3 regions of the Neobacillus sp. NPDC058068 genome follow, and region 3 is predicted to be linked to each of the others. Evidence: riboswitches for the same ligand, from Rfam matches in the RefSeq annotation. Region 3 holds a riboswitch; each other region holds the start of a gene.
What was found. A riboswitch is a leader RNA that binds a small molecule or an ion and turns the genes downstream of it on or off. The one in region 3 is predicted to bind thiamine pyrophosphate.
Positions count from the first base shown of each region.

Region 1: linked by a shared signal. The riboswitch ahead of thiM (hydroxyethylthiazole kinase) and the one ahead of thiT (energy-coupled thiamine transporter ThiT) in region 3 are both predicted to bind thiamine pyrophosphate.
Region 2: linked by a shared signal. The riboswitch ahead of tenI (thiazole tautomerase TenI) and the one ahead of thiT (energy-coupled thiamine transporter ThiT) in region 3 are both predicted to bind thiamine pyrophosphate.

Region 1 covers NZ_JBHVSI010000010.1:90,830-94,108, reverse strand. The annotation lists gene ACFVSW_RS13260 (HipA family kinase) at 1-321, shown strand, start outside; gene ACFVSW_RS13255 (glutaredoxin family protein) at 664-903, shown strand; TPP riboswitch at 1,132-1,240, shown strand; gene thiM (hydroxyethylthiazole kinase) at 1,325-2,143, shown strand; gene thiD (bifunctional hydroxymethylpyrimidine kinase/phosphomethylpyrimidine kinase) at 2,145-2,963, shown strand; gene thiE (thiamine phosphate synthase) at 2,960-3,279, shown strand, end outside.
Region 2 covers NZ_JBHVSI010000001.1:31,226-34,504, reverse strand. The annotation lists gene ACFVSW_RS00170 (NAD(P)/FAD-dependent oxidoreductase) at 1-733, opposite strand, end outside; gene tenI (thiazole tautomerase TenI) at 735-1,475, opposite strand; TPP riboswitch at 1,476-1,584, opposite strand; gene ACFVSW_RS00160 (hypothetical protein) at 1,727-1,900, opposite strand; gene ACFVSW_RS00155 (NAD(P)/FAD-dependent oxidoreductase) at 2,012-3,130, opposite strand.
Region 3 covers NZ_JBHVSI010000002.1:400,472-403,750, forward strand. The annotation lists gene feoB (ferrous iron transport protein B) at 1-317, opposite strand, end outside; gene ACFVSW_RS04270 (FeoA family protein) at 317-541, opposite strand; gene thiT (energy-coupled thiamine transporter ThiT) at 688-1,275, opposite strand; TPP riboswitch at 1,395-1,501, opposite strand; gene ACFVSW_RS04280 (histidine kinase N-terminal domain-containing protein) at 1,710-2,849, shown strand; gene ACFVSW_RS04285 (GNAT family N-acetyltransferase) at 2,968-3,279, shown strand, end outside.

The DNA of each region.
Region 1 (3,279 bases), on a different contig from region 3:
GAAATTTTCGGATCATACAGCTGGCTTCTGGATGAGCTCGATCATCTTCCCGTTGAATTGCTCAAAAGTGCAACCCATCAAATAATGGCATCCTTTATCGAGGAAGAAGAACTATTTTTCGAACAATTGGAAGTCATTCAAACCATTCCAATTCTATTAATAGAGGAAATCGTTGAAATCATCCCTGATGACTGGAATGTGTCAAAGGATGAAAAAAAGGCGATGGTCACGGCGCTAGTGACAAGACGAAAAAAAATACTGCCCGAACTAGTTCATAAATTTATCAAAAAAATATACAACCCCATCCATGCAAACAGTTAGAACACCAAGACACAACTAGGTCTGGAATTGAAATTCTTGATTTTTTTTTTCCAAAATATAAAGGGGTTTCAAAGAGGGTGTCAGGCACCACAAAAAGACACTTTCGGCAAATGTCCACCCCAGGTGGACATTTTGGTTTTTTTTGTAATTTCTTCAGTGATCCTCGTAATTTTAATGTGCTTTGTTTCTTTTGCACTGCTAATATAGTATTTTATCGTTCATCGTTTATAATGTAATTATTGCTTGGGAAAGCGCAAGAACTGACAATTATCGAGTTCAGGGGCGGCTTTCCCATTTTCATAGATAACCTGTGAAAAACCTAGAAAGAGGGGAAAATGATTAATGAAAAAACAGGTCATCGTCTATACGACAAACGACTGCATTGAATGTGATATGGTCAAAAAAGTCCTGACACAGGAAGGGATTTCGTTTGAAACTAGAAACGTGTCAGCCAATTCTCAATATCAAAAGGAAGTGGAGAACCTCGGCTTTATGGGTGTCCCAGTCACCGTGGTCGCTCATCGCGCGGTAAAGGGATTTACAAATGAACTAAAAGAGCTTATGGAATTAGCGAAAAGCTAAAATAGGGAATGGATATTCGACGAATGAGATTCTTAAAGCTAAATTCCATGGGCGAATTCGACGTTCCACCGGGCGAATATAGTGATTCTATGTGCGAATTTAAGAAATAAACAAATTTTAAGGAATGAGCATAAAACTGTTAGGAAAATGAGATTACCATTTAAACTGGAACAATTTTCTTTACAACTATGGGAGTTAGCGTTACTATGAACATAATTTAATATGTGATGTATCTACTAGGGGTGCCCTGAATTCAGGCTGAGAGAAAACGTTATGTTTTTAACCCTTTGGACCTGATCTGGGTAATACCAGCGTAGGAAAGTAGTTAAGTGAAATAAAGTTATTTTATTCACATGCTTACTAACCAGGTCCTTTTTGGGGGATCTGGTTTTTTTATTTTTAAAAAAAGGGAGAGAGTAAAATGGAAAAAATTAAATTATCCGAGACTTTACAAAAAGTAAGGGAGGTAAATCCACTTGTCCATAACATCACCAATGTCGTCGTCACAAATTTTACGGCAAATGGGCTTCTTACCCTCGGTGCGTCACCCGTCATGGCCAATGCCGTCGAAGAGGCAGCAGACATGGCACAGATTGCTAGTTCACTAGTTTTGAATATCGGGACGTTAAATTCACAGACGGTGGAGGCAATGATTTTGGCTGGAAAAGCCGCCAATGAGCACGATATTCCCGTAATTTTTGATCCGGTTGGCGCGGGTGCTACCCGGTACCGAACGGAAACTGCACAAAGAATCATGAACGAAGTCAAGGTTTCAGTGATTAGAGGGAATGCCGCCGAAATCGCCAATGTCATTGGGGAGAATTGGGAAATTAAAGGCGTTGATGCAGGGGATACAAAAGGAAACATTCTGGATCTCACCATCACTGCTGCCAAAAAATTAAATTGTGTCGTTGTCGTTACTGGAAAGGAGGATGTTGTGTCAGACGGAGAAACCACCTATCTAGTTGCCAACGGACACCCGATTTTGACAAAAGTAACAGGCACCGGCTGCCTCCTAACCTCCGTGATTGGAGCTTTTGCGGGAGTGGAAAAGGATCTGCTCACGGCCTCTGTAGCCGCCCTAGCATACTATGGCATTGCAGCGGAACAGGCAGCCCATAAAACCGCGGAAATGGGGCCGGGCAGCTTCCAAATCGAATTTTTAAATCAATTGTCATCGGTTTCGACTGAAGAGATAAAATTATATGCTTCTTTTAAAAAAATAACCGGAGGAATGTAAGATGAAAAAGGCATTAACAATTGCAGGTTCTGATAGCGGCGGCGGTGCGGGGATTCAGGCTGATTTGAAGACATTCCAAGAGTTAGAGGTTTACGGCATGTCGGCTTTAACTGCAATTACAGCTCAAAATACTTTGGGAGTTCATGCGGTTTATCCGATGACGGTTGAGGCAGTTGCCAAACAGATTGAGGCCATTGGGGAGGATATCGGTATGGACGCCGTGAAAACAGGAATGCTTTTTAGCGCAGAAATCATCGAGGCCGTTTCGGAACATCTCAAAAAATATCAATGGGAGAATGTAGTGGTTGACCCTGTGATGATTGCAAAAGGCGGCGCCTCCTTGCTCCAGCAGGAAGCTATTTTTTCAATGAAAAAGAATTTATTGCCGCTGGCTAAAGTGGTGACTCCGAATATTCCTGAGGCGGAAGTGCTGACTGGCATGGCGATTCAGACATATGAGGATAAGAAGGAAGCAGCCAAACGACTTTATGAAATAGGTGTGAAAAATATCGTTATCAAAGGCGGTCATGATGAAAATGAATCTGAATCAACTGATTTATTATTTGATGGCGCCGAGTTCTACACCTTTACGAGCAAGCGCATTCAAACAAAGAACACGCATGGAACAGGATGCACTTTCTCCGCCGTCATAACCGCTGAATTAGCTAAGGGCTCAAATGTATATCAAGCTGTTTTAACAGCAAAGGATTTTATTCAAGCAGCAATTGAAGATGGCCTAACGATTGGACAGGGACATGGACCCACTAACCATTGGGCTTATCGAAAAAGAAAATACATAAAGGAGTTGGCAAGGTCATGAAAGACTTGCGTGAGGCATTAAGTGTTTATTTTATCATGGGCACTACGAACTGCAGGAAAAATCCAGTCGAAGTATTAATGGAAGCCATCGCAGGTGGAATTACCCTTTTTCAGTTCCGTGAAAAGGGAGAAGGGGAATTAACGGGAGTTGAAAAGCGCGCACTTGCCAAAGAACTCCAGGCAATCTGCAAACAGCACCAGATTCCTTTCATTGTCAATGATGATATTCAACTAGCACTTGAGATTGAGGCAGATGGTGTTCATATCGGGCAGGAGGATGAGGCGGTCAAAACCGTGAGAGAGAAGATTGGCGACAG
Region 2 (3,279 bases), on a different contig from region 3:
TCGTGTTGATCATCGGCTTTTCCGTTCTGACGGAAAAGCATTCTCCTTTAACAGGATAAACATCAATGTCCATCCCGGTTTCACTCATTAATTTTGCAGCCCAAGCTCCGGTGGCGACGACAACTTGTTCACTATGTATGACTCCATTGGTAGTTTTAACCCCTTTAACCTGACCGTTTTCATAAACGAAAGAAACGACCTCAGTATGTTCACGAATTTCTGCTCCAAAATATTCAGCTGCTTTTGCAAACGCTTTTGTCAACTTTGCTGGATGCACATGCCCATCGTTAGGGAGATACATCCCTCCTGAAACACTTGGTGATAAAGACGGTTCCATTTCACGTATTTCCTTAGTGTTAAGCCATGTTATAGTTGGATCCCAATTCCTTTGAAAGATGACCTGCTTTTTTACTTCGAATGCTAGTTGCTCCGTTTCGGCGATTTTTAACATTCCTTTATTTACATACTCGATATCAATTCCAGTGTATTCAAATAACTCACTTGAGAGAGTCGCAAACATTGCCTGGCTTTTTAAAGCTAACTGGAATAAAGGACCATCTTGTTCAATCTCCGCTTGTGCTGCCAGCATTCCAGCAGCCGCACTTGACGCTTGGCAAGCCAATCGGCCCTTCTCAATTATGATTACTTTTCTTCCCATTTTTGATAGCTGATAGGCTATTGAGGATCCGTTAACTCCTCCTCCGATTATGGCAACATCAAATAAATTTCCCACCTTATCCACCTCCATCTTTTAATACATTTATATAGGACTTTACTGCTTTTAGTGGATCGTCAGCTTCTAAAACCCCCGACATGACAGCGACCCCTTTTGCTCCTGCCTGAAGTACCTGCCCCGTATTCTTAGCTGTTATGCCTCCGATAGCAATAACTGGAATGTCCAATTGTGTTAGCCTTGATAATTCCTCCAACCCTTTAGGGCCCATACCTGGTTTTGATTGAGAAGGAAAGACATGGCCGTAAATCACGTAATCTGCGCCCTTCTCTTTTGCTTCAAGTCCTTCTCTGTAGGAGTGGATTGAACTACCTATCATGAGCTGTGGGAAATATTCTTTAACAATGGCTGTATCTAAACTATGAAAGGCTAATTGGACTCCTCGGGCCCTTGTAACCAGGGCAACATCCAGCCGATCATTAATAATAATCTTTGAAGGTGGGATGTTTACATTTATTAAAAGCTTGACTGCTTGAAATAGTTCCTTTGCTGTTTTTTGTTTTTCTCGTAAGTGGATTGCGGTTACATATGGGTGAATATCGGTAACTATTTCACGAAGCTTCTCAATCGGCATTTTACCGTTTGAAATAATATGTAACTCTTTATCTTTTACACTAGTTAATATACAAGTCACCCCTTTAAGAAGATTCCGCTTTGTTCGATTGAAGTGAAAAACAAAAAAACCACTTTCTTTGATTAAGAAAGTGGTTGAAAATTTGAAATAAAAACATTTGATCTTCAAATATCATGGTTCCCACTTCCCTACGCTGGTATTACCCAGATCAGGTTCATAGAGTCCTGAAGTAGCACTTCAATCTCAGCCTTTTAAAAAGGCACCTCTAGCGGATAAACTTCACCTATTATGTTGTTATAATATCCTCACATGGTTAATGTTAACACCTTCATTAGAAATGTCAAATGGTTTTTTATTGCTCAAAATAGTAAAAAGAAAACCAACTTTATTTATTAGGAAAAGGTTACACTTTTTTTCTTTCATTCGGCGAACATGATTTTTATTTCATTTTCAGCCTCAATCATTCTTCCGAAGCGGTATCCTTCAACCAATACATGGCGCTCATGGTCATTTAAGCGCCGGTCCCATTTCGTTTCAAGATAAAGTATCACTTCGTTATAAAAAATGTCGGGATATTCAAAAGGTTCATTCATGAATGGATCACCTCACCGTCAAATAAACTTCATCCTCCACCATCCTGTCCAATTTTTTTCATTTTAATTACCGTTTTTTTCGACCTCTAATAGCGGTCGTTTTCTCAAAAATTAACCCCCTAGCGCTCCAGCAACATCATAGCTACTAAAGTCAATTTCTGTTTCTTTTCCTAACACTAGTTTTGCCAGTTCCGCACCGAGATAAGGGCCACTTGTTAACCCAGATGCCCCCAATCCATTTGCTAGAAAAATCCCTTCATAATTTGGCAAAGCTCCTGCCACTGGAAGAAAGTGCGGGGCAACCGGGCGGAAACCTACCCTTGTTTCAACAAAGGTGCTATTCGCTAAACCGGGAGCTGTTTCTAATACTTTGCCTAAAATCTCATTCACTCCGCCAGCGGTTACGCGGGGATCAAATCCAGCCTCGTTTTCGTGTGTTGAACCGACGATTACACGTCCATTGTCAAGTGTGAGCAGATATTGGTTATTAGGCGGCATGACAACCGGCCAAGAGCCAGTATCTGTTTCAGGCATTTCCAGATGAACAATTTGCGCTTTTTGCGGTTTTATTAAAAAATCAACACATAATGGCTGGAGAAGTTCATTTCCCCATGCCCCTGCGGTAACAATCACCTGATCAGCAAACAGCGTTTTATCCTCAAGTTTAATTCCAATCACACGATTTTGTTTAATAACAAGGGACGCATTCCCTTTCAGAAAAGTAACCCCATGCTTTATGGAGGCACGAATCAATGCTTTACACAATGCTCTTCCATTTACGCGTGCACCGCCGCTAACGTAAACAGAGCCAAATTCCTCCGATAACGGCGGAAAAAGTTCTTTTGTTTCTATAGGCGATAAAATCCTAATCTCGCCAATTTCAGTTGCATCCTCCCGACGGTTTCGTGCTCGTTCTGCCATTTGTTCTAGTTTATGAAAATCAGTATGAAGGCTTAACGCCCCTACCCGTTTATAACCTGTATCTTGTTCTCCGTTTGCTTCTAATTGCTCAATTAACTCCGGATAGTAACGAGCCCCGCCTTTTGCTAACCTGTACCATGCTTGATTTCGCCTCTGCGAAAGCCATGGACAAACAATTCCGGCAGCTGCAGCTGTAGCCTGTCCTATGTCCTCGCGATCCACTAAGATTACCTCAGCATTTTGTTTTGCAAGATGATAGGCCGTAGATGCACCGAGAATTCCTGCACCAATAATGATTATTTTTTGCATAGTACACCTATTTCCTTGTATAATAGACTCCACTTTTCACCTTCATCATATAATAAACCAGTTCTCTTCGCGAAAAAAATGATTCCATCTGTTTATTTTTATTCATTATAAGCATATTGCTTATACATTTTAACTAGATTGGTTACAAT
Region 3 (3,279 bases):
GCTGGCTTTTCAAATTCAAGTAATTGCAGGGTCAAATGTAGATTTCGTTCTAATTGTGAAGCATCCAATATATTTAACAGGCGGTCAACCGATTCATTCAAGAAAAAGGAAGTGACCACCCCTTCATCCTTTGACAATGGATTAAGGGTATATACACCTGGCAAATCTATTAAATGACCAATATTATTTTTGAAAACGCCGACTTTCTTTTCAACGGTTACACCACTCCAGTTACCGACATACTCATAGGAACCTGTTAGATTATTAAACAATGATGTTTTCCCGGTATTAGGGTTTCCGATAAGAGCGATTTCCATTATATTCTCTCCACTTCAATCTGAACTGCCTCTTTGCGGCGGATACCGACACATTGTCCGCATGATTCAATCATAATTGGACCGCCAAATGGCATGACACATTTCACGCACACTTCTGAGCCTTCTGTTATCCCTAAATCAAGTAAACGTCTTTGTACCAGGTGACCGACATGAGAAATGTCAATAATCTTTCCCTTATCTCCTGCTTTTAACGATCCAAACATGTATATCACCCTTATCTAGGTTAATTGAGAATGATTATCTTTCTATATTGACATTTTAACACTTTTTTAGGGAAAGGGCATACTAATTTTGTGACAAATGTTCGAAAAAAAAAGAAAAGCAGTTTGCCTTTCTTTTTCACTCCATTTTAATGTTCTTGTAAAAAACTTTTCTTTGGCATTGCACCGATCACAAGAATGATGATAATCGCACTGATAACGAAGCTTGGGAGCATATAGGTTCCATTATATATGAGCGAGTAGGTTGTTACCGGCTGGTCCTTAGGTGCATATTCACCGAAGAAAACGATCCCAGAAACAACATGACATAGATAACGGAGAAAACTTCCAAAAAAGGCGCCAATTATTGTGAATATCATCCATTTCCCTTTATTACCTTCAGCAAGGGCTTTTTGAATTTGACCAACAAAAACGCCTGCTAAGCCCACTACTGTAAAAGCAATAAAATAATCGATAATACCTTGAACAATGGTATAAATTTGGGCAAAACCTAGGATAAATTGTAATAGACCTAGTAAGAAGCCTGTTAGTAGGCCACCCTTTATTCCCCAGCGATAGGCCATGAGGAAAATTGGGACCATAGCAATAGAAATGGATCCACCCTGCGGCCAAAATCTTACCATTAAGAAACCTGATAACAGATCAAGTAAGTAGGCAAGTGCGGTAAAAACAGCAATTTCCGTAATAAATAGTGTGTTACTTCTCTTTTTGTTCACTCCTGTTTCCCCCTATTAAACGTTTTGGATTCGTTTGATATCTTCCTTAAACAAGATGGCGCCCTAAATTTAAACGAAAAAAAAGCAATGAGACATAAGGAATTGTCTGCATTGCTTAACGATCCGGCAAACCACATCCCTACGCTAGTGTTAACTAACAGGTTCATAGGGTCAGAACTCGAACGTTCACTCTCAGCCGCATAAAGCAGCCCCCCCTGTGGAAATATTCAATTGATTCCATAATCGAATATACTATTGAATAAACGCTTTGACAAGGAAAATATTACATCCATGTTAAAAACGTATGATTTTATTTCCCAATTAAGATTTATCAAGACTGATATTGGGAAATTTTTTTTCTTTCAATTAATAAAGGGTTTTACTCAGAATAAGCGAATTATCTTTGTAAGAAAGTTTCTACAGAGGGGGTTAATATGTTTACAGATAAACAAACCGATTTAATTGCCTTTTTTGCTAAAAATAAAGAAAAATTATTACGAGAATGGGATAATTCAAGTGTTATCTCTAAAGGGGACCCTTTTTTAGGGGAAATTCGTAAAAATGCTATAGCACTTCTTAACGTTGTATTAACTATGCATGAGATGACGGACGAGGAAATTTTAGTGACGCTTGAAAGTCTAGCGAAAAAAATTTCACAAGAAAGAGTAATGGCTAATATTAACATTGGCGACTTTGTTTATAATGTTAATTTGGGCAGAACGATTTTATATAGCTATTTAAGTAAAACGGGTATTTCTTGGCCCGATCTTCAGGAATCGATGAATAGAATTAATTTTTGCTTCGATAAATTTCTTTATTTTGCCGTTTCTCATTATACAGAGGCAAAAAACAAAATCATTGAAGAAAAAACCTTATTCATCGACTCGACCCATCAGGATCGGTTAACACTTCTTGGACAAATGACGTCCAGTTTCATTCATGAATTTAGGAACCCGCTTACATCTATTCAGGGATTTATTCAATTACTGAAAGCAGATTATCCAAATATGAAGTATTTGGAGATTATTTCAAGTGAATTAGACCAACTAAATTTTCGCATCTCTCAGTTCCTGCTTTTATCGAAAAAAGAATTAATCGGTAAAGAAAAAGCGGAATTCAAGATGAATCAGCTAATTGATGAAGTATTAAACTTTCTCTACCCGAGTATTCTTGACGGTAAAGTTAAAATAAACAAGGATTTAAATGAAGATATTACACTGCATGGTTATGCTGACGAAATTAGACAGGTCTTTATTAATATCATTTTTAATGCCATTGATGTTCTTAATCATCATGTGCATGAGAATCCAACGATAGATATTTTCAGCTATTTAAAAGATCCTCAGAACATCACAATCGATATTTCTAATAATGGACCAATAATTCCGGCAGAATTGCAGAAAACCATATTTGAGCCATTTTTTACGACAAAAAAGCTTGGCACTGGTCTTGGGTTATTTGTCTGTAAAGAAATTATTGAAAAACATAAAGGGGAGATGTTTTGCGATTCCAAACCAGAGAAAACCACCTTTTCGCTTACTCTCCCTCTTGCCGCTTCCCCCAAAATTACATGAATAAACTAGTATAGAAAATCCCTGCTTATTTCGGAGCTGGGATTTTTTTCAATATACACCTTCCGAAAAAGTTTTTTTGGCATATGATGTACTAAAATTTTTTTCGGGAGCTTTGCCTATGTTTACATTAAAAGTTGACCATGAAATTGAGCTTCAATTGTTTGAACGACAACACGCATTACAACTATATCAGCTTGTTGAAGAAAATCGCGAACATTTACGGGAATGGATGCCATGGGTTGACAGTATGAATGCCCTTTATCATTTCGAATCCATTATACCGGTTTGGCTTACTCAATTTGCCGAGAATACTGCCATTAATGTTGGGATTATTTACAAGGGGGAACTTGTTGGATCAATTGGATTACATCAAATGGATTGGTATAACAGCACGGCAAGCATTGGCTATTACCTTGCTAAAAAGGCGGAA